One region of the Collibacillus ludicampi genome, then DNA from elsewhere that is predicted to be linked to it. Evidence: riboswitches for the same ligand, from Rfam matches in the RefSeq annotation. Region 1 holds a riboswitch; each other region holds the start of a gene.

The links. Region 1 has a riboswitch for cyclic di-GMP ahead of DNHGIG_RS16715 (hypothetical protein). Riboswitches for the same ligand answer to the same signal wherever they lie in the genome.
Region 2: another riboswitch for cyclic di-GMP. It lies ahead of DNHGIG_RS05680 (hypothetical protein); the one in region 1 lies ahead of DNHGIG_RS16715 (hypothetical protein).
Region 3: another riboswitch for cyclic di-GMP. It lies ahead of DNHGIG_RS20550 (hypothetical protein); the one in region 1 lies ahead of DNHGIG_RS16715 (hypothetical protein).

What each region holds. Positions count from the first base shown of each region.
Region 1 is NZ_BOQE01000001.1:3,286,635-3,296,113, forward strand. Features, by position in the region: gene DNHGIG_RS16685 (IS3 family transposase) at 782-1,675, opposite strand; gene DNHGIG_RS16690 (helix-turn-helix domain-containing protein) at 1,639-1,938, opposite strand; gene DNHGIG_RS21225 (DUF8602 domain-containing protein) at 2,056-2,148, shown strand; gene DNHGIG_RS16695 (hypothetical protein) at 2,383-2,577, opposite strand; gene DNHGIG_RS16700 (hypothetical protein) at 2,828-3,067, shown strand; gene DNHGIG_RS16705 (YolD-like family protein) at 3,133-3,459, shown strand; gene DNHGIG_RS21095 (SOS response-associated peptidase family protein) at 3,466-3,900, opposite strand; cyclic di-GMP riboswitch class I at 3,903-3,986, shown strand; gene DNHGIG_RS16715 (hypothetical protein) at 4,189-4,494, shown strand; gene DNHGIG_RS16720 (hypothetical protein) at 5,429-5,725, opposite strand; gene DNHGIG_RS16725 (hypothetical protein) at 6,049-6,177, opposite strand; gene DNHGIG_RS16730 (hypothetical protein) at 7,297-7,494, opposite strand; gene DNHGIG_RS16735 (helix-turn-helix domain-containing protein) at 7,921-8,049, opposite strand; gene DNHGIG_RS21100 (helix-turn-helix domain-containing protein) at 8,363-8,536, opposite strand; gene DNHGIG_RS16740 (YifB family Mg chelatase-like AAA ATPase) at 8,625-9,479, opposite strand, start outside.
Region 2 is NZ_BOQE01000001.1:1,122,300-1,129,560, reverse strand. Features, by position in the region: gene DNHGIG_RS05700 (MarR family winged helix-turn-helix transcriptional regulator) at 365-808, shown strand; gene DNHGIG_RS05695 (HlyD family secretion protein) at 884-1,537, shown strand; gene DNHGIG_RS05690 (DHA2 family efflux MFS transporter permease subunit) at 1,551-3,077, shown strand; gene DNHGIG_RS05685 (efflux RND transporter periplasmic adaptor subunit) at 3,123-4,523, shown strand; cyclic di-GMP riboswitch class I at 4,674-4,757, shown strand; gene DNHGIG_RS05680 (hypothetical protein) at 4,862-5,257, shown strand; cyclic di-GMP riboswitch class I at 5,702-5,785, shown strand; gene folE (GTP cyclohydrolase I FolE) at 5,882-6,451, shown strand; gene DNHGIG_RS05670 (6-carboxytetrahydropterin synthase) at 6,471-7,261, shown strand, end outside.
Region 3 is NZ_BOQE01000002.1:31,043-38,303, forward strand. Features, by position in the region: gene DNHGIG_RS20535 (methyl-accepting chemotaxis protein) at 1-1,701, shown strand, start outside; gene DNHGIG_RS20540 (AbrB family transcriptional regulator) at 1,858-2,958, opposite strand; gene DNHGIG_RS20545 (D-alanine--D-alanine ligase family protein) at 3,044-4,213, opposite strand; gene DNHGIG_RS20550 (hypothetical protein) at 4,690-5,106, opposite strand; cyclic di-GMP riboswitch class I at 5,205-5,288, opposite strand; gene DNHGIG_RS20555 (hypothetical protein) at 5,924-6,775, opposite strand; gene DNHGIG_RS20560 (replication-relaxation family protein) at 6,732-7,261, opposite strand, start outside.

The sequences.
Region 1 (9,479 bases):
TGGAGGGGCTAAGTGCATGGCATTATAAGTATCGCCTTTTCGAGGAAGAATATTCCTGACTGAGAAATTATGTTCATCTTGGCGCCGGGAGTGCAAGATATCAGACACTCTTCTCACGGATCGTAGAGGAGTGGCATGCCGGATTCGGAGATGATTGCAACCTGGGCGGCGTGATGAACGAGAAAGGATGATGCAAGCTGAAAGAGCAACCGTTACGGTGCAAAGGTTGATTATGGGGCCGGTGGGACGGGTTGAAGCAATTCTGCAGTAGTATCCCGTGTGTGATTGAGCAAGAGTTACATTTATTGGGTAGATGGCGGCAAAATCGATGCTCGCTACCTCCACCCCTAAAAAACCGACTTCCACCCTTAGCGTGGTTGAAAATCGGGTTTTTTACTTCTCTGAGTTCTTAGCGTGGTAAATCCGCGTTTTTCTGTCGGGACCCCTATTTTTTCGTGCATAAAAAATAATCCTTTGGGACAATCTACCATTTGCCTACAAACAAATGGAGAGCAGACCATCTCTTTGATCATTTGAGTGGGGATAATAAATTTTATGTAGAAGGATTCGTTCCTGTTCTGATACAAGTGACAATTGGTGTGTCTGTATTTGACGAAAAGTATTTGTAGGAAATTATATCCTCTTGCCGAATTTTGAAGGTGGGAGGGATTCTGATGAGTGATTATAAGGTTGAAACATTGAAACGTGGTGTTTTTAATGGTGTAGAGTACGTTGGGATTGGTCAAGCCCCCAATTTGTAGACAGCAAGAAAAAACCCTAGCTAAGCTGCGAGCTGACGCCTGTATTCAACAGGTGTCAGCTTGTTTTTGTTCAACTGGATTCGCTCTTCATTGTAGAAGCGAATATACTCATCAATTCTCCTTTGTGCTTCCTTCTTGTCTGGTATATCATAGAGGTAGAGTTCTTCTGTCTTCAGATGAGAGAAGAAACTCTCAATACAGGCGTTGTCAAAGCAATTGCCTTTGCGTGACATGCTGATTCGGGCGCCAACCTTCTGCAGCATGTCATGGTATTCGTGGGACGTGTACTGGAATCCTCTGTCACTGTGCAAAATGACTCCCGTAGCGTCCTTTCTCTTTTCAAAGGCTCGTTTGACTGTGTTTACTACCAATAGATTGTCATTACGATCACTGATGCAGTAGCTAATGATCTCATAGTTGAACAAATCCATGATGGAGGAAAGATATAACCATCCCTCTGTGGTTCGGATATATGTCACATCCGTTACCCACTTTTGATTGGGTGCCTCTGCATGGAAATCACGGTTTAATAGGTTCTCGGCAATGCGGGATCCTAGGTTAGCTACCTGCTTACTATGAACGTGTCGTTTTCTACGAATCTTAGCTTTTAAGCCCATATTCTGCATCATTCTTAAGACTTTCTTGTGGTTTACCTTCAGATGAAACTGACGTTCCAATTCAGCTTGAATACGGCGATATCCGTATCTTCCTTTTCGTTGTTCATAAACAGCGCGAATTTTCTCCTTAAGCTCTTCGTCTTTATGGGGTTGTTGTTGGCGCTTTACATATTTGTAGTACCCACTACGAGAGATCTGTAGAAACTTACATAACTCATCAATGGAATATTTACCATGAAGGGCTTTCACAATCTGATGTTTTACCGATACACCTCCCGTTTCAAGATCTCTAACCACTTTTTTAAGACATCATTCTCCATTTCCAAACGACGTACATACCGCTCCTGATCTACATATTCCTTCCGTCTCCCCCTATGTTCCAGAAGACCGTATTCTCCTTCTTCCCGATACTTCTTCATCCATACCTTTAAACGACCAACATCCTCAATTCCTAATAACTCCGCCACTTGTTTCTTGGTCTTACCTTGTAATCTCATCTCCACCGCTTGCTTTTTTAACTCAAAACTATATGTCTTAAATTTCTGTCCCTTTTTTGCCATAACAAAGATGCACCCCCTAAAGTATTATGGATGTTCCCTAGGGGTTTTTCCACTGTCTACTTTAAGGGGTGCACACTAACCTTCGGGTGCTTTTTCTTTTGCATTGAGGTGATCATCATGCCGCAACGACAACAGAAACCATGCGCTCATATCGGATGCCCGAACCTCACAAGAGAGCGATACTGTGAGCATCACAAGCAACAGGCATGAATTTGTATATATCAAGACGAGAGGCTGAATCTGAGGTTGAGAGACGTGAGCGAGAGGCTGAGCCAGAGAGACGTCGCCGTACCACAGGTCGTCGGTGATCGAGAGTCAGAGAAGAGATTTTCCGGCCTAGCCGGGACTCCTACATATTCTCCAATCTCCCCACCGCCTCCGCCTCAAGCATCGGCGGCATGTACGGTGCCCTCTTAATTTGCCCCTTCTCCTTATACTCCACCATCACACCCACAGTCGCCATTCCTTTTTATGTAACTGCCTCCTTAAGGCGACCATCTCTTCCGAGATTCTTCCCTTCACAGATTTAAATATTCCATGTGTCCAGGGTTGCGAAGTCTTCATCTCTCGCTCGATCATCTTCAACATCAGCTCTCGAAGCAAGAACTCGCGGATCAATTCAGTTGCGCGTACTTCCATTATGATCACCTATAACGAGAACGTATGTTCTTATTATAGTGTTCTGATCTGCGAATGAAAATACAAAACCCTAGCGTGTAGCTGAGGAACATATACTGCCTTGTGAGGTGATCGTGAGGATAATTTACAAATAATAGGCAAAAGTTTAGTCATTCACCCATGTACACACGTAATATGTTAGTGGTATTACACTGGGCGTATGTGCTTGAGTAAACTGAACTTCACCGGAAATGAGGGGAGAGTCGTAATTGTGGATATGAAAGCCCTCTACGACCCACAATTCGTTATTAATGCAGGATGCGCACCTTATGGCCCTCCCGGCCCACCAGGACCAAAGAGGATGGGGATACAAGAGCCAATTGGTACTCAGGGTCCTCCAGGACGACAAGTACCTGCCATACCTGGTGTACCTGCCATACCTGGTGTACCTGCCATACCTGGTGTACCTGCCATACCCTTCTGGACATACTGGATCTACTGGACCTATTGAAGACTTTTATTTCCCAACCTCATATAATAAGAACATACGTTCTTGTTTTGGGGAGGGAAAACAACATGCGAATAATCGACGGAAACATCTTCGAATCCATGCGCATCATTCTTCCGGAACATCGTGCGACCATGCGGCGTTTGGAAAAGGAAGCAAAAGGGCAGCCGCGACCTGTCTTAGATGAACAAAAGATTGAGGAGATGTCGCGTGTACTTACCGATGCAATCCAGGATTCAAGACCCGTTAAGGTAACAATGTATAATCCGTTCGGGCATGAACTGGTGGTAATGGTCCCAGAGAAGATTGATTCGTATGCCAAGACATTGACGGGTAAGGATCTAGATGGAAATGTACGGTACATTCCACTGACAGACCTTATAGATGTAGAATGACCAACCTTACTCGGGTTGGTTTTCTTTTTCCTCACCCCTGTTAATAATACATTTATTTAACCTCTCTAAAATACACTCCACCGAATCGTTCTTCACATTCCCGACGAGTGGCGATACCGGATACGCTCTCATCTCCTCAGCAGGGTAGGGCACAAGCAATGACTGTAGTAACTTAACATCCTGCTTCTTCCGATCCATCCAGATCGCTTCATCTTCAGGCCGAAGAATCACCGGCATACGGTCGTGGATCTCGCCATCCTCCACATAGTCACTCCCCTGTGTGTCCAAGTGAAAGTGCACGTATGTACATTCGAACCAGCCGACCATCCCAAACAAGTTGCCACTACGAGGGCTTAGTCCTGCAACATAAAATAATAAGACTTGTATTTTGTCATATTTTGTAGAAAAATAGATGAAGAAAATTAATACTACTAAAATCAAACCTCCGATAATGGCAAACTTGGCGAAAGCCAGGGACGCAAAGCTATAGGGGCTACGGTCAATGACTATGCCAGCCAGTTACCGAAGAGGTGGAAAGAAGAATTCCGCCTTGTTCAAGTGATTTAAGCAGGGTGGAATTCTTTTTCTTTTTGAAAACCATTAGCATAGATCAAAATTAGAGAGAGGGAATTTAAAGCAATGGGGGAAAAGAGATACAAGAATCGTTCGATGGTACATCATTGTTGGACGCATTCGGAAGTTGCCTACATAAAGGAAAATCTTCCTCACATGTCGATCCGGCAACTTTCAATATCTCTAGGGCTTCCATTTTCTAGTGTTCGGCGCAAAGTTGATCAAATAAAAAAAGGGATTATAAAAACAGGTGAACATCTCAGCCGTAGTCCAAAAACTGAGACGACATTCTCGGAAGTGATGTTTCTTTACTATCTTCGTCTCATGGCTCGAGAATGTAAACAAAAAGGTATAAAACCAGATGTTTCTTCATTTCTTGAAGAATATCGAAATTTAAAAGATGAATTAGAAGCAACCCCCTTAGCAGAGAAGATCAAAGAAAAAATACAATCCAATGGATAATTCGTTTTAAACCGCTTTTTAGCGGTTTTTTCGTTCGTTTTATAAATAGAAAAAAATGCGGTAAAGATAACCGCGAAAAATATAGAGATGGGATATGTTCAAAGCAATAGGGGATGGGTGTCCCACTCTTGTATTTTATTACTTTTCGACAAAAAGCGCAATAAATCGACAATAATTTTTCTCCACGTTTGATCCACTAAGAAAATGAGATTGCTCATCAACTGTCTACGTACTTTAACAAACTCGTTGGCGACCATCTCCTTAAGAGTCTGGAACACACCACTTGGAAAGATGGAACACATCAAACATGCAAAGAAACCAGAAACTAGTTTAAGGGGCTTAAGAGGTACGATTGTCTTTTTTCGGGTCCAATACCTCCGGTAACACTAGACGGCTTCTTTATTCAAAATAAAAGGTTCCACCTGTATTGGAAGAACACTTTTTGTATACCAACATTACTATTAACTAACTATCTATAAGCCTGTTCAATAATCGCGTAAAACCCTTTGTCCGGTTTAAAAAACAACTCAATCGGTGCGCGATAATAATCCCTTAAATTAATTTCGGCCTGAAGAAAAACATTTCGGGAAACTTTGCTCGAATTTGCCCGCGATGATTATTCACCATCGTAGATGGAGTAGCGTTCGTTGGGCGTATCGTTGCGCTAGATCAAGCAGGTCTTCAAATGGCACTGATCCCCCCTGTTCTCATATTTCCTACATGTTCCATCGTCAACATCAGCTTTGCTGAACTTGATGATCTCTAACCTAGTTGGTCCCAGCTAGATACCACAAATTCCCTAAGGGAGAGATTTGAGTCCTTGGTAGATATATCCCTTCACCTATAAAGAGGTATTATTTATAAAAACAATGAATCTAATTAAATAAAAAAAGAGGAGTTAAAAAATTACTCCCCGTGAAAATGATTCAATTAACTAAAAAAATCGTCGTCTAAGAGCGAAGAGTAGGAAGAAGGGGATAAAGAAGAATGGGTTGAAAAAGGGTCTAAAAAATTGGACAGTCTCGTAATCCGGTTTCAACGAATGATCCGTGTATTTTACTTTCAGGTCTTCTGATTCACCAACGACTCCTGTCATTCTTCCACGAGGCATTGCAAGAACAATTCCGTCCGGACGAACTTCATGCAAGATACCATAATGTACTCCGTATGCCGAATGACATTCTACCCACTGTCCGAGAAGGCTTCTGCAATATGCTGGACTCACACTCATAGACTCACCTCCCAGAAATTAAATAGCCCAAATCAAGCTTCCTGGTTTGAGCAAACACCAAAAAAAGGGGATGAACTATATACAGTCATACCGCCCCTGTAGACGAATCTACAGAGGCGTTCAGGAGGAATTTTTTATTTCTGTATTTATGGAGATTAGTAGGTTCCAGGAATGAGCAGGATAAACAGCACGAAAATGATTAGGAATACTACTGCCCAACGAGTAAAACCACCGAATGTTCCGTACATGATACTGTCTCCTTTCTTTAAAAGAACTCCTTTAATACGGTACTCCAGTGAGAGAAACACCAAGGACATTACAATTTAGCACGAGTAAGGAGCTGCTGCTGCAGGAGCAGCACCAGAGTAACCTGGAACGAGCAAGAAGAATAAAACAAAGATGATCAGAAACACAACAGCCCAACGTGTGAATGGTCCGAAACATCCATCCATTGATTTTCCTCCTTTCCATCGAAATACTGATCTAGACCTTTTTAGTTACTAGTAAATTGGAACTGTCCTACAAACGGTGGTGTAAGTGGGAATTAAAAGAATGAACAATACAAAGATGATCAAGAAAACGACTGCCCAACGAGTGAAACCACCAAATACCCCATCCATTTTGATTCCCTCCTTTACCTTTTCAGCTATAACAGTTAATGCATGCAAAATGGCTCCCGAAACAGACAAGTATCATTGGCATCAAGTCTATTTTTGATAAATTACTTGAAAAATCAGCAGTAGCGGAAAGCTTGACCGCACGTTTTTGAAGTAGATTCATATAATTTAGTAATCCGGAAGGAATACCACTGCCCAACGGGTATAACCTCCACCTCCAATAAAAAGGCGCCTCCTAAACTCCCAAGAGGCGTCTTTTTATGCATATGATCTCACTCTAATTGTAGGGTATACTCCATGTTGGCAGCGTAAACAATCATAAGGGTTCCGTTATTTTAGACAGAGCAAATAAAGAAGTACCGACCGATTATGAGTAACGGGTCATAAGACATGTTAGACCGCTATATCCAGGATTTTAACGCCGACCTATAATTGACCCAGGCAAAAGAAATGACCCACTCCCGTCGAATATATCCCAAGATTTGGGGTGTCTCAATTGGGTTCGATTCCACACGCTCCCGCCAAATGTGAGAAGACTTGAGCCACAAGGGCTCAGGGCTTTTTGATTTCTCCTACGACCTCCTTGAAAAACGTTAGGGTAAGTCCGAGTTTCGGATATCAGGCGTTGGTTTTCAAGATCGACGTTACCATTTTTAACGCGTTTTAAACTTTCTCTCTGAATCACGTATTTCTTTATAATATCAACATTTTCTTTATGAGCTCTCACGCTCTTTTACTCCCTTACTACTCTTTGATTTGCAAACTGATTTGCACAGTTAAAATAGAAATAAGTCAATACTAACCTCACTATTTTTTAGATATTCATTTGTTTATTAGTCTTATTAGTCTTCATGACCTGTTTTCAGGTGAGTTCACCGCTGCCTTTCAAAAGACCTTCTGTGCAGGAAGGTTTTTTATTTTCTTAAAACGATCCAGAAAAAATTGTTTTATGAACTAAATAATTTGTACCTTTCCATTTGGTTGTCTCTTGAATTTTCTATTATCAAGGAGTAACGGGTCGTCGCCGCTCAACGGGTCATCGTCGCTCAACGGGTCATCGTCGCTCAACGGGTCATCGTCGCTCAACGGGTCATCGTCGCTCAACGGGTCATCGTCGCTCAACGGGTCATCGTCGCTCAACGGGTCACGCATGAAAAAGCCCCGTATACCCTTTTTAGGGCCGGGGCCTAGATGCAAATGTTTGTTGACACTAGGAAATGGCGGGTTGGGGTGGTTTGGCCATTTCACAGTAGGGAGCAGATCACACAGGATCTGGCCGAGATCATTCGAAGGGGCTGCGCCATCAACGTGATACGAGCCGGCAGACAGACGAGGACGCCGTTTATGGAGAAGATGGCACAGGCTTTGAGTAATAAAAAGCAAAAAATAGAAAGCCCGTAATGAGCCTTATTTATTGCCGAATTATGCACATAAGCCCGCGACATTCTTTTAATACATTATGATATAACCTTTTGAACTCCATGGTGCAGAACCTATTCGATTACCCAATGCAAAAAGGGTCTGAATCAAACTCAGCCTCTTTGGTGACGGTTGGGGACGAATTTGGGAATAAATTCGTTAAAAAGTCCTAATTGAGAGATTTATATATGTACTACACTTCACACGAATGTGCGGGGTTTGCTTTTCGAGCACCATTGTGTAGATGGTTTCATCGCATATTCCGAGATATTCAGCAATTTCCGCCACTGAGAGTTGTACGTTTCACGAGAATCATCTCCTTAGTTTGAAGGTGTTATTGGTTAATATTAAAAAGAAACGAACAAGCAGACAAGTCGCATCGACAATATACATCAACATAAAACCACCTCATTCGGGCTGAGGTGGTTTTATTTGGGACCGAATCGCTCCAGTGTTCATTTCCACTAGTGACCGAGAGGATTAACAGTACTGATCGGTGAAGAAATCTGATGTGTAAGAGACATGCTATATTGGCGGCTATATTCGCGCTGATAAAGCATGTCTGTTTATCTTTTTGGTGTGGTTGTTGTGTTTTTGTGCATTAGGAGTGAAGGATATTCTTTAAGTCAGGAACGTATCTACAGAGTGCTTCCTGATGCTCTTCTGACGGCCGGAACAGGTCTCTTTCCCAATTGTAGATGCTCCTAACGCTCACATCCAAAAGACTTGCTAATTCTTTCTGTGATATCCCTCTATCCTCTCTTGCCGTCCGCATTTTCTGGCCAAATGAGTAGGGATGGACCGGGCTCTCGTTTGCCAGTGGTGGGAATTCTTCCTTTCTGCTGATTTCAAAGGTGTTATCTTCATGGGCATGGATTCATTGCGGTGATCAGTTGAAAGCGCGTAGGAAAAGTAACGGTGGCGCGCGATCGCGAAATGGTCACCTCACCATCTTCAAGCGGTTGTCGTAACATCTCTATCGCTGATTTGCTGAACTCGGGCAGTTCATCAAGAAAGAGGACGCCTCCGTGTGCAAGTGAAACTTCTCCAGGTTTGGGGATCGAACCGCCGCCGATCAATCCAGTACCGGAGATTGTATGATGGGGTGCACGAAAAGGCCTGTTTGCAATGAGAGCTGATTTTTCTTTTAACAATCCTGCTGCCGAGTAGATTTTGGTTACTTCTAACGCTTCTTGAAAAGGAAGTGGGGGAAGGATTGTGGGGAGTCGGCGGGCCAGCATCGTTTTCCCGGATCCAGGCGGACCGATCAAGAGGATATTGTGTCCGCCGGCGGCAGCAATCTCGAGCGCACGCTTCACATGATACTGCCCGTGAACATCTGACATGTCTTCATGGGTAGGTGGCGAAGGGGCCACTGTCATAGAAGAAGGACGATAAACATTCGGCGATTCATTCTCCATTGCGCGACATGTGTCGCAGAGGTTCACCACAGGAATCACTTCGATTCCTTCAACCAAAGCGGCCTCTTCCGCGTTCATGATCGGTACAATGACTCGTTTCAGTCCATTTTCTCTTGCGGCCGCGACCATTGACAAAACCCCGTGCACAGGCCTCACCGTTCCGTCGAGAGAAAGCTCGCCAATGATTGCCGTTTTTTCAAGTTTGCGGGGATGGATTTGTCCGCTTGCAGTCAAGATCCCCACTGCCAAACAAAGATCGAATCCAGGGCCGTCTTTTCGCAGGTCTGCAGGTGCGAG
Region 2 (7,261 bases), 2.2 Mb from region 1:
ATTTTGAAATAAGTCTATGGGCCTATTTGCATATACAAAATCTAGTAGTATATTAAAAGCGAGATGAACAATCGGTTGGCTCCAGTACATCCTGTCTTGCAGGATGTTCGTAAGCTGCCAAATGTTCATCCGTACAAGAGGTTTTCCCCAAGATCCTTTTGTACCCCATACCCCCAATTGATGTAAACGCAAAGAAACTCCTTCGCAATGAAGGAGTTTCTTTGCGTTTGAGATTGCCGGCTATACCTCTGATGGCTGAGATTAGAAACAGTGCGAAAAAGTTCTTGTTTTCCGATTGCGACTTGCTATAATACTTTATATGCAAACTATTTTTTCGCAAAGAAAAAGAGAGGAAGGGGAGTCAGTGAGCACCGTTTCTCGCCAGATTCGGCAATTAATCAAACAGATTAACCAAGGATTCTTTGAATTGGTATCCTCAGAATTATCCCAGTATGGACTGACTGCATCACAATTGCTCGTCCTTCGCTGTCTCAAAGATGGAAGACAGAAAATGTCAGATATCAGCCGTGTGGTAGGACTCACAAACAGCACCGTTTCAGGTATTATTGACCGATTGGAACGATCGGGCTATGTAGAACGCATCCGTGACGAGGAAGATCGGCGTGTCGTGTGGGTAGAGTGTACGGAGAAATTGCGCCAATTGTTTCATTCCATTCCCGTCATGCAGGATTCCTATTTTGATTCTTTGCTCGAAGGAATTACGGAAGAAGAAACACAATCGATTCTCAAATCTCTTCAACTGTTGGCCAACCATATACACGAGAAGGTCTCTCAGCGTAAAGCGTAAATTTTTTTGTCATAAAATTTCGCACCCGAAATATTAGTAAGATCGAATAAATTGCGAAGGGAAGAGGAGAAACGCATGAATCGAAAAGTGATTTTATCCACGATTCTTGCAGCAATTGTTGTGGGGGGAGCAGGGATTGGAGGATATTACTGGTACCAGGCGACGCATTATGTGTCTACAGAAGACGCTCGCATTGACTGTGATCAGTACCGGGTGATGCCGCAGATTTCCGGCGAACTGACACAGATCATCATGAAGGAAGGACAATCCGTTCAGCAGAATGAAGCAGTTGCGCAACAAGATACTTCGAATCTGGATCCGAGCATGATGGATAAAGCGATCTTGCGCGCTCCGATTACGGGGACGATCGTCAAATGGTTTAACAAGGAGCATGAAGTGGTAACTCCCGGCCAAGCGGTCGCCATTGTCGAGAATTTGAACGACACGTATGTATCCGCGAATATTGAAGAGACGTATATTGACAAGATTCATCCCGGCCAGCCGGTGGATATCACGGTCGATGCGCTCAACGGTCTGAAGATGACAGGGACGGTTCGCAAAGTGGATCAAGCATCCAACTCCACGTTTTCCCTGTTGCCGGCTGTCAATACGAGCGGCAACTTCACGAAAGTGACACAGCGAGTCCGTGTGGAAATCGAATTAAACAAGCCCAAAGGCATAACGCTGATTCCGGGAACGAACGTCGAAGTGAAAATACATATCGCGTAAGGGGGATTGCGAAGTGGGAGCAACAGGACTACCTACGGCAACTCCGCCCGGCGAATCGGCCAGCGAACGCTGGCTGGCATTTGCAGCAGTCATCCTCGGAACGTTTGTTACTGTCCTGAATACAAGTTTGATCAATGTGGCCATTCCCAAATTGATCAACACATTCGGTTCAACCACGGATCGCATTCAATGGGTGATCACCGGTTATATGTTAGCTTCCGGTGTGATCATTCCGATCACAGGATTTATGGGGGAACGTTTTGGGTACAAAAAGTTCCTCATCCTGGCTCTGTCTGTTTTTCTCTTGGGCACTCTCCTCAGTGCGGTGGCGTGGAGCGATACATCGCTGATCTTCGCGCGGATCGTCGCGGGAATCGGCGGAGGGGTGATCGCGCCGATCAGTATGGCTCTCGTTTACAGACTGATGCCCCGCGAACAGATCGGGACGGCACTAGGCGTATGGGGCGTTTCCGTCATGGTGGCTCCGGCGATCGGACCCACGCTCAGCGGCTACCTGATTGAATGGATGGATTGGCGGTTTCTTTTTATCATCTGTATCCCCGTGATCGTGCTGGCCATTCTGATGGCCTGGCTTCTGTTAAAAGAGACGGAAACGGTCAAAGGGAAACCGTTTGACATTTGGGGATTCGTTTTTTCCGCCACATCGGCGGGCACCTTGTTGTATGCGTTGAGCAGCGGGCAGAAAGATGGATGGACTTCATTTGAAATCGTTTCTCTGATCTTCATTTCGATTGCGAGTTTCGCGCTGCTCGTTTGGGTGGAAACAGGAAAAGAACAACCGTTAATTCCGCTCGGCTTATTTAAAAATGTTACGTATACGTTGAGCGTAGTAGCCGCCAGTCTCGTAACGATCGGTTTATACGGTGGAGTCTTCCTGATGCCGATCTATTTGCAGAACATTCAAGGCATGGAAGCCATCGATACAGGTCTCTTGTTGATGCCGGCTTCGCTCATCATGGCGTTGACGATGATGATTGCCGGACGGCTGTTTGACAAGTTCGGCGCGATTCCATTGGGTCTGGCCGGGCTGTCGCTTTTGGCTGGAGGGACTTACGAACTCCATGCACTGACGGTTGATACCCCGCATAAATGGGTGCAGGCGGTCTATATCATCCGTTGTATCGGTATTGGATTATGTATGATGCCCTTGTCCACCGCGGGGATGAATGCGATCGCAGCCGTCGATCCGCGGCAAGTGGGCAATGCTTCCGCGCTCTCGAACGTGATCCGGCAGGTCGCATCCTCGTTTGGGATTGCGATTTTGACTATGATCATGCAAGACCGCGCCGCCATGTATGCGCGATACATCGCCGATGCGGTCACGGTGACTTCTTACGGTACGAATCCGGTCTTTCGGGGAACGCAAGGGTTATCCCAATTATCGGGACTTATCATGCAAGATGCGACGACGCGCGGCATCGCGGATGCTTTCTTGTTGTCGTCAATACCTGTCTTTCTGGCCATCCCTCTTGTCCTGTTTTTTAGAAAACCAGCACCCGCGAAGGCGAAGGGGCAGTAAAGGTCAGCAAATCATGGATCGTACGAAAAGGAAGGGAAGAGTCGAATGAGAAGAGTCACAATGGCGTTTGTACTCAGTACATGCTTGTTCGGAACGGCCGTCCTCTCGGGATGTGGCGCGAAAGAGGCTTTTCAACAGGATCAAGGGTCTCCTTTGTCTGTGGAAGTGGCAAAAGCAACAGCGGGATGGATCAGCAAGGGCCCTGTCTATACAGGTACGGTACAACCGGATCAAGAGGTGCAAATCGTCCCGAAAATCGCCGGAAAAATCACCTCCATTCCTGTTTCCGTCGGTTCGCGCGTGAAGGCTGGAGATACGCTGTTCACCTTGGATGACAGGGATCTTCGCAACGCCGTTGCCCGTGCACAGGCGGCTGTGGAAGCGGCACAGGCGGCCGTGCAAACGGCGGAAACGCAGCAGCAAGCTTCGGTGAATCAAGCGAACGGCGCGGCTGTTCAGGCGAAAAGCGGGGTGATCCAGGCGCAAAACGGCCTGACGCAAGCACAGAGCCAAGTGCAGCAGTTGGAAAATGCGTTGACCATCGCGAAACAAGCGTTGGATGACGCGACAACCAACAAGCAACGTTATGAACAATTGTACGCGCAAAATGCGGCCTCGAAGAAGGATTTGGAACAAGCGGAAACAACTTATGTCAATGCGCAAGCGAATTACCAAAGAGCGCAGGAACAATTGGATGCGGCCAAAGGGGCGCTCGCTACTGCGCAACAGGCGCTGGGGAACGCGAATGAGGGCTATCAGACGGCACAGCAACAGGTGGAGGTTGCGCAAAGCACGGCGGGCATCGAAGCGAGCCGCAAAGCTCTTGTTCAGGCACAGGTCAACTTGAAAACCGCGCAGGATCAGCTTGCCGATGCGACCGTCACCTCCCCGATCAACGGGATTATCGGTGTGAAAAACGCGGAGATCGGCGATATGGTCTCTCCGCAAATGCCTCAACCGGTTCTCGTGGTCGCCAACTTGGATACGGTGAAGATTCTCGTCTATGTACCGGCGAATGCAATCAACCATTTGAAAGTCGGCGATCCGGTCATGGTGAAGGCGGTCGCGCTCAACCAGTATTTCAAGGGTCAAGTGAAAAATATCAGTCCTCTCGATGAAAAAGGTAAAGGATATCCGGTGCTGATTTCCGTTCCCAACAAAGACCTGATCCTGAAATCAGGGATGGTGACGGAAGTGAATCTGCTCGCACCTGACGCGAAACAAGGAATCGTTATCCCAACGGCGGCAGTCGTGCAAGACAATGGCAAATCTTATGTCTATGTAGCGGATCACAATCAGGCTCGACGCAAAGAAGTGACCATCGCGCAACAGGAAGGATCCCAAACGCTGGTTACCAGCGGACTGAATGACGGTGACTCGGTGATCACCAGCCAACTCCCTCTGTTGAAAGACAATGCGCAGATTACCGTACAACAGAAAAGTTAACGGTTTTACAGAATGACAAGAACCCTGTGTTCCTATTGGATCACAGGGTTCTTGGTTTTACCTGGCGGTATTAGTCATCATCGAAACACTTGTATTTAGTAAAATTATGTAGAAAAATAGAGGTATATAATTCAATATTAACATCAAACCTTCCGATAATGGCAAACTTGGCGAAAGCCAGGGACGCAAAACTATAGGGGCTACGGTCAGTGACTATGCCAGCCAGTTACCGAAGAGGTGGAATAAAGAATTCCACCATGTTCAAGGTGGAATTCTTTATTTTTTTACGAAAGCAAATTGTACAGATCAAAATTAGAGAGAGAGGAAAATTTAAGACAATGGGGGAAAAGAGATACAAGAATCGTTCGATGGTACATCATTGTTGGACGCATTCGGAAGTTGCCTTCATAAAGGAAAATCTTCATCACATGTCGATCCGGCAACTTTCAATATCTCTAGGGCTTCCATTTTCAAGTGTTCGGCGAAAGGTTGATCAAATAAAAAAAGGGATTATAAAAACAGGTGAACATCTCAGCCGTACTCCGAAAACTGAGACGACATTCTCGGAAGTAATGTTTCTTTACTATCTTCGTCTCATGGCCCGTGAGTGTAAACAAAAAGGTGTAAAGCCCGATGTCTCTTCATTTCTTGATGAATATCGAAAATTAAAAGGGGAATTAGAAGCAACCCCTTTAGCAGAGAAGATCAAAGAACAGATACAATCGATTGGATAGTTCATTTAAAACCGCTTTTCAAGCGGTTTTTTCGTTCGTACTTATAACATTGATAAAAAAGATGCGGTAAGGATAACCGCGAGAAATATAAGAGATTGGATATGTTCAAAGCAATGGGGGATGGGACCCTATGGTTGTATTCTATAGTCTTTCGACAAAAAATGCAATAAATCGACAAAAAATAGCCTAAATATGTCGAAAAATGACGTTGTATTTCCAATGCGAACTGCACAAAAGAAATTCCGGTATATCATTCTAAGACACTTCGCGAGTCAAGCAGTCTCACAAATCTAGACAAGGAGAAATCGCTTTCAAAAAGCAGAAACCAAAATGATTTCCTGTTGCAACAATTTACTGCCAACGAGAATTTAATCGAAATTTGTAGAAACGTGTCGAATTCGAGGGGAATATGGTATAATAGCGAAAAAGTACTAAATTAAACCTTCCGATAAATGGCAAACCTGTCGAAAGCCAGGGACGCAAAACTAGAGGGGCTACGGTCAATGACTATGCCAGCCAGTTACCGAAGAGGTGGAATTTGGAAACCACCTTGAACAAGGTGGGTTTTTTATGCCTTCTTTATATTACAGAAATTTCCGATAAATAAAGGCGAGGTGTAAATACATGGCAACAATAACAAAACAGGAGCTTTTGGAACAACATATTCGATCGATCTTAGAATTGATAGGAGAAAACCCAAATCGAGAAGGACTTCTGGATACGCCCAAGCGGGTATCAAAAATGTACGCAGAAGTTTTCGGAGGAGTAGGGGTAGATCCCAAAACCGCCTTAACCACAACCTTCGAAGAAGAATACGAAGGAATGGTTGTAGTGAAAGACATCAGCTACTATACGTTTTGCGAACACCACCTTATACCTTTCTATGGTAAGGCGCACATCGGGTATATCCCTAATGGACGTGTGGTTGGACTCAGTAAGTTTGCCCGCTTGGTAGAGCTGACATCCAAACGTCCGCAAGTACAGGAACGAATGACACAACAAATCGCGGAGGCGATCACCGATGTTTTGAAACCCGAAGGGGTCATCGTGACATTAGAAGGAACCCATCTATGCATGTGTGCCCGAGGGGTGAAGAAGCCAGGAAGTGTCACAGTAACCACTGTAAAGAAAGGTATATTCCGTAAGAACGAGGCGTTGGTCCGTGAATTCGAGCAATCTTTAATCAGAGAGTAGTAGGAAAAGGAGGAGGAAAATGAAGATCTACATGTCTAGAAAACTATCCTTTTCCGCTACCCATGTTTATCGTGTCCCATCATGGAGTGATGAAGAAAATCGACGCGTGTTCGGACCCTGCAGCAATCCCAATGGCCACGGTCATGACTATACGCTAGAAGTGATGGTGAAAGGAGACGTCGATGAAAGATCAGGGATTGTCGTTAATATCACGGAGGTGGATCGTGTAGTCAAGCATCTAGTAAACGAAGAATTGGATGGAAGATTTTTAGATCGGGAACATCCCTATTTCCGTAAACACATTCCAACCACCGAAAATATCGTGAGCTATCTTTGGAACTCCTTACAAGGTAACATGCCCGATAGTGAATTACATAGAATTAGACTTTGGGAAAATCCATTTTTGTATTCCGAAAAGGAGGATGGGTCCATGGTGACGTTAACCCGGAAATATCATTTCTGTACGGCCCACCGTTTACATAGTGATAAACTCTCTGCGGAGGAAAATGTAAAGATCTTTGGTAAATGCAATAACCCTCATGGCCATGGACATAACTATTATCTCGATGTAACGGTAGCCGGCGAACCTGATCCAGTCACCGGTATGATTATCAATTTAGCAGAATTGGATCAAATCGTAGAGAGTATTGTTCTACAGAAGTTTGATCACAAACATTTGAACTTAGATACGGAAGAATTCAAAGAACTGAATCCTACTTCGGAGAATGTCGCAATCGTCATTTGGAAGCTTCTAGCGCCCCATCTTCCCAATCTGCATAAAATCGGTCTTTGGGAAACGGAGAAAAACTA
Region 3 (7,261 bases), on a different contig from region 1:
AAAGGATTACTAGATCAATATAAGTCCCTTCATTCAGAAGTGGAAAGTATATTCATAGGAACTTCAGATGGATCTTTTATTGATTCTCCTAAATTAAAGTTACCAAATAATTTTGATCCCAGAAAAATGTTATGGTATCAGCAGGCTATGGATAATAAGGGGAAAGTTATAGTTACTAATCCCTTCCCAGATCCTTCTACAAATGAATTCGTCGTCACTATAGCGAGAAGTATTTATGATGGATCTGGCGTCATAGCAGTGAACCTCAAGTTGGAAACGTTGATGAATGCAGTGAAAACTGCGAATATCGGAGAAAAAGGATATGCATTTATTGTAGATCAAAATAAAAAAATTGTTGTTCATCCCACTCTGAAAACCGGATCTGCCTCATTTAAACAAATAGATCCGATGTTTCAACAGGAATCTGGAATATTCGAGTATATGGGTTCCGACGGTCTTACAAAAGAATTATTTTTCGCAACAAATAAACTAACCGGTTGGAAAATTGCGGGTACCATGTATACATATGAAGTCACTGATGCGGCAAAACCAATCTATCATACAACATTTATAGTAGTTGCCATATCTGTAGTTCTGGGCGCAATTTTAGCTTATTATTTCATTCGCTCAATCACCCTCCGGTTGAAAACATTAATCAACGCGTCAGAAAAAATAAGTCAGGGAGACCTAACTGAAACGATAGATATAAAATCCAACGATGAATTAGGCAAATTAAGCCATAGTTTCAATTCTATGGTCGAATCGCTTCGGTCTATTATATTAGGGGTGTCTGATACATCTAGTCAATTGGCGGCTTCATCAGAAGAATTATCCGCAAGTGCAGAACAAACAAGCCAAGCAACGGAGCATATTGTATATACCATACAGGAAATAGCAACAGGATCTGAGCAGCAAGCACAGCATACGGAAGAGACAGCTCAAACAGTGAATAACTTAGTAATAGATATCCAACAAATAGCTGCAAACGCGCAAAATGTTTCTGAATCCGTATCACAGGCTCATTCAGTGGTTCAAGAAGGGCATCGAGCGATCCAAACAACGGTCAATGAAATGAATGTTATCAGTACTATTGTCGATAAGACAAATCAAGCAGTAAAACGTCTCAGTTCTCATTCTGCTGAGATTGGGAAGATTGTAGATATTATTACCAATATAGCTGATCAGACAAATCTTCTTGCATTGAATGCAGCTATTGAAGCAGCAAGAGCCGGTGAACAAGGTCGAGGTTTTGCAGTTGTTGCGAATGAAGTAAGATTATTAGCGGAGCAGTCCGCTCAATCTGCTCAACAAATTTCAGAAGTCATTCTCACAATCCAAAAGGAAATCAACGATGTAATTCATGATAGTGAGGAAGGTGAAAAAGAGGTTATTAACGGGATTCAAAACGTACAGAAGATTGATGAATCGTTTAGTCAGATTCAACAATCTATATCTAATGTGTTCAATCAAATTCAAGAAATATCGGCTTCCGTACAGCAAATGGCAGCAGGTTCAGAAAAGGTTGTTCAAGTAATGGAAAATATAAAAGAAATAGCAATAACATTTGCTTCAGGAACCCAAAATGTATCTGCGGCTGCTGAAGAACAATTAGCCTCAATGGAAGAAATCAGTGCTTCTGCGTCTACATTATCCAAATTAGCAATCGAGTTATCGCAATCAGTCGAAAGGTTTAAAATGTGAAATACTGCTTTTCGCATTAACTTCGACATTTTCTATCTGGTTATAAATACATTGTAATATTTCCTTATTATGCGCCTTATGAAAGGCGCATAATTTTTCTTTTAAAAAAGAACGAGGCGTTGTTATGAAATCTTATAAGGCAATGACGATCTTGATTTAACCTTTATTAGCTTCATGAAGACTTCTCCTCTGAAACCACCACTTCAAAAAAGGGGTAATAATAAATAAAATGAAAAACAATCGAAATAGTTGATAAGCCGAGATTACGGATAAATTTGCATGAACCTCCATTGCTGTGACTCCCATTTCTGCAATACCGCCTGGTGCAGTACTCAAAAAAGCTGTTATAAGAGAAACGGGATAAATGAAAGATATAAATTTACCGGCCAAGAATGATAAAACAATTAATCCAATACTCGATAATCCGGTGAGTAACACTAATAACCCCAAATTTTTATTAAATTTCAGATTCATCGATAGTCCCATTGTTGTACCTATAAATAATTGAGCGAGATAAGTCATCCATTTGGGGAGTTGTGGTGCTTGAAAATTTACAAGTACAAGTAAAGCAGTGACAAGCATTGAACCCAAAAGAAACGGAATTGGCAGATTAAGTTTAACCGCTCCCCAACAACCAATCACTACAATTACGAAGTAAATTGCATAATGAATCCATGAAAGTTGTAGATTATGGATTGATATCATTGTCAAATCCATACTGTCATTCACATTTGAATGTACAAGAATTCTGTTGACTACGAGAAACGGAACGATAAAAATCACAGACATTAAACGTATGGTTTGCATAAGAGTTACAATTGCTTCATTTGTCTCTTTCAATTCATGGCTTAATGCAACCATTTGGATCAGTCCACCTGGTATCGATCCAAGGATTCCACTAAACATATGAGCTTCTGAGCATTTTGCGATCACATAACCCATGAGTATACTAAAAAGCACCATTGTCCCTGTAGTGAGTAACATCATTGGTAATTGTAAGACGATCTGTTGTAGGATTGGATAAGTAAAAGAAATACCAATTGAATAGCCGATAATGGCTAAGCCAATCTTATTCAAGTAAGACGGCCAATATAAGGTACGTTCTGTTAATTTACTCCATAAAATAGTTGATACTAATGGGCCGAGCATCCAGGACAAGGGTATATGTATGAAAGTAAATATCGCTCCTCCTATAAGTGCTAACAACGTTGTACGTAAAAGCAGGAATATTTTATTTCGGACAGATCGTTCTAACATGAATAAATTCCTTTCTATAGAAAATAAATGACATACACATCTTGTGCATGTCACTATCACCATCTATGTTTCGATAAGATTAACTTTAAGCAGATACACCTTTATAATGATGAAATTGAAACAGATTCACTTCTTCATTGGATAATAACTTATCTATACGATCCGCTAAGATACCAGTAATTAAGTCTTTATAATTGATCCCCATTTCCTTTAGTCCGAGACAAACGATACTGGTTATATTATCAGCGGGTCTTTTCAAATCCGGTTTCGGATTAACCTCAAGTATATTCAAGTTTCCATTTTCATCAGCTCTAATATCCAATCGAATCAGAGATGATAAATGGAATGCTTCATAAACTTTTTGTGTGATTTGAACAATATCAGATAGAAGTTTTTCTTCTTTCTTTCCATTTAACAACGTTACCCTTTTTTCACTAATTTGTTTTTGATCCATAGAAGTAAAAATCATTTCCCCTGGTTCAAACACACGTTCCGACACAGAAAAAACTTGAGGATCTGGATGTTTAAAGAATTGACCCTCTTTATACTGTACATGTCCATATACAGAGGCGCAAAATTCCCTACCCGATAAATATTTTTCAATCATGACAAGATTATGAGTTTGATTATATACTTCTTTTACTTTCACTGTTAAATCACTGAGTTTTTCAACGTAATGAACATGTAAAGAAGCTCTTCCTGATACCGGTTTAACAATAAATGGGCCGTCATATTTGGCAAAGGTATTTTGAAATTCCTCGTTGGCAGATGGTAGAAAGTCTCCTTTCGAACCATCCCAGGTGACAAATGGAGCGGTTGGGATCCCGTAACTATGTAATAAATGTTTGAATATATGTTTATTATCTAATAAAGTTGCGTTGATTGGATTATGTCCAACATACGGGATACCCAACATTTCTAATATTCCAGCCGTATGTGACATTGGGTTAATTCCTTGAACCCCACCAGTGTTGAGCCAAACGAATTGTATTTGTTCTTTTTTCAGGTTATCGATAAGGGACATATCATCTGGAAAAATAGTGACCCATTGAAATCCATTTTCACGAAGAGCATTTTGAATATCATATGCTACTGTCTTATAACTTTTCCATGATCTATAATTCCGTGTCTTATTAATGACTGCATTTTCCTCACTACTGTCCCCACCGTACACAACAGCAATTCGTAAATGTTTACGTATCTCTTCCATAAGGTCAGGAAGCTGAAAAAAACTATAACGTCCAAATCTTGACATAAAATATCACCCTCTTATCTAAATATATATTTTATTAATATTCTATTTAATAAATAGAATATCAATATCTTGTTAAATACTATGTGATTTTTTGTTAATTTTCGTTGAATATTTGTATCATTACCCAATTAATTATAATATTAACCATTTATATATAAATTTTCCTTATGCGATAGGAATCCCTGATCATTTCCTTCTTTGCTAAAACAGGTCGTCTAGCGAAGATGGTTATAATAGAAATGTTCTCGGTTATGATGCATTGACTAGTCACACCAATTTGGTGCAAAAGAGATCCTCTTTGAGGGTCTTTTTTGCATCGACATAATATGTCGAAGTTTGTCGATATATTGAAATTTTTGTCGAAGAAGCATAAAATATTGAAGTGTAAGCGAATCATCCATCTAGCATGACATCAGTGCGGTAAGCCATACCGCATCTTTTTTTATTCGATTTTATAATACGCACGAAAAAAAGCGCTAAAGAGCGGTTTCAAACGAACGATCCAATCGATTCATTTGTTTTTTGATTGTCTTTGCTATGGGGGTTGCTTCTAATTCCCCTTTTAAGTTTCGATATTCATCAAGAAATGAAGAGACATCCGGCTTTATACCTTTTTTCTTGCATTCTCGGGCCATAACACGAAGATAGTAAAGAAACACCACTTCCGAGAATATGGTATCAGTTTTCGGATTACGGCTGAGATGTTCACCTGTTTTTATAATTCCTTTTTTTATTTGATCAACCTTACGCCGAACACTTGAAAATGGAAGCCCTAGAGACATGGAAAGTTGCCGGATCGACATGTGATGAAGATTTTCTTTTATGAAGGCAACTTCCGAATGCGTCCAACAATGATGTACCATCGAACGATTCTTGTATCTCTTCTCCCCCATTGCTTTACATTTCCCTCTTTCTAATTTTGATCTACTAATTGCTTTCGAAAAAGTAAAGAAATCCACCTTACATAAGGTGGATTTCTTTATTCCACCTCTTCGGTAACTGGCTGGCATAGTCATTGACCGTAGCCCCTCTAGCTTTGCGTCCCTGGCTTTCGCCAGGTTTGCCATTATCGGAGGTTAGATTTTAGTAGTGTAAATTTCTTCCCTTATTTTTATACAAAATATGACAAAATACAAGTCTTAGTTTTTTATGTTACAGGACCAATCCCTCGTAAACAAACGTAAACACATAGTTTTTGTAAAGTGGTGTAACAAAAATTCTTGGCATTGGATTTTGTGTTGAGTCCCAATTGGGGACTGTGGAGTGATAGGTCGCTCATCGTTATTTCACACTCAAAAATTGAAGGAATTATAGGTTATGCTCGGAGTTTCTTCTTGTATCCATCGGTTGATTCGTTTATTGAGAACACAAAATTTGACCGTAAATGAACCATATTTTTTTATAACGTCTGATTTCTTCATGCCATGTTCAGCGAGGGTATGACGATTCAAAACCACTTCTGCCACGTAATTACATCCTGGAAACGAGCAACGTTCCATTCTATATCCACCCCTAGCCCCCATGAAAAATTGATTGTTCAAAAATGAAGAGATGGAGCTTTTTTCCCCCATTGCTTTAAATATCCCTCTCTCTAAATTTTCTATACTAAATTTATTATTTCATAATTAATTTAATGTAAAGGTAACGAAAAAGTTTATAAAACATATCACTGATCTTTTGTCGTTAGTATGACCTTTACTGTTGGTGGTGTTAAAGAGAGATAGGAATCTCTGTCATAAAAATTCTTGGCATTGGAACTTGTGGTAAGTCCCATATGGGGACTATCGAGTGATTAGGTATAATCAGAGTGTCTGATGACTCATTCGTTGAAGGAAGGCTAAAGTGTCTATAGCGGTGCAAGAAATCATCCATAATTTCATCCATGCGATGGATCTTTTTATTCAAGATGTCCTCCTGTATTTGGCTGATTTCCTCATACAGCTCCTTAAACTTCTGATTCAACGTAAACCCGTCCACCCCATCTCTCTGGATTCCCCATTCTTCAATATGATCCAGAATTCGTTGCAGATCGGCTGGAGTCCGGCATTTCCGCAGAATTTTAAGGTAGGAATCGTATTTCAAAAGGCCCGGATAATCGAGGGGATCGTCATGCGTGATCCGCTCCGAAATTTGTTTTCTCAGTTCCTCTTCCAGATTCTTTTCAAACTCGTATTCCTGCTGGTGTTTTTGACGGGCTTTTTCCCTAACGATATAGACGATCATCTTTCCGAGTCCTGAAAAAAAGCCCCCTGCCTGTAATTCCTTCGGAGAAGAAGAAAACCGTTGTGCCTCCTGCATGATCTGTTGGCCGGTCATTCCCTCCGTATTCATTCCTAGCGCATCCAATACGTCTCTTGTCGCTTGAACGACTTGTGGATCGTAAGGAGCCGCCGCATGGAGTGTCTCTGCATGGGCGATCGACGGACTTCGAAGCGCTAGGGACACGGAGATCGCCCCAAGGATGCCGAGCAGCTTGTGATGTTCGCAGGCTTTGATCTTGACGACCGTCCAGATGTGATTAGCTTTCGTTTCCCGCCGAACGTACCATACGATGAGCTTCATGTTGGCTTCCCCCAAACAGTAAGGTTTCAAGATCGTCATCATGGGCTCCAATGATAAAGCGAATGTCTTTGTTCGATTGACTGTCCTTTATGCGTCTTTCGAGATTGAAAGCTCGTTCTTTTCCGGATGTGAGAACTACAATCGGGAAAAAGGGAGCACCCGGAAATCGTTTTTGGATGGCTCCGGATCGTTCCAATGACTCGTATTTCTCTACTTTTTCGTGAATGATGCGGCGTATGGTTTCCTCACCGGTATCCACTTCCCAAAATGTACCCATCTTTTTATCCCCCACTTGTAGAATGGACAAGGCATCCGGATGAATGCGTTCGCGGCCATAGATCCGTTCCGTGACATTGGTCTGAAAAGAGAGGAGTTGGTAGCGTGGATTTCGCAAGGATAAGTGTCTGAGATTCAAATATACGTCCACGATTTTAAGATAGTGATCAATTTTTGGATTATCTTTCCTCATAACGCGAATACTACCTT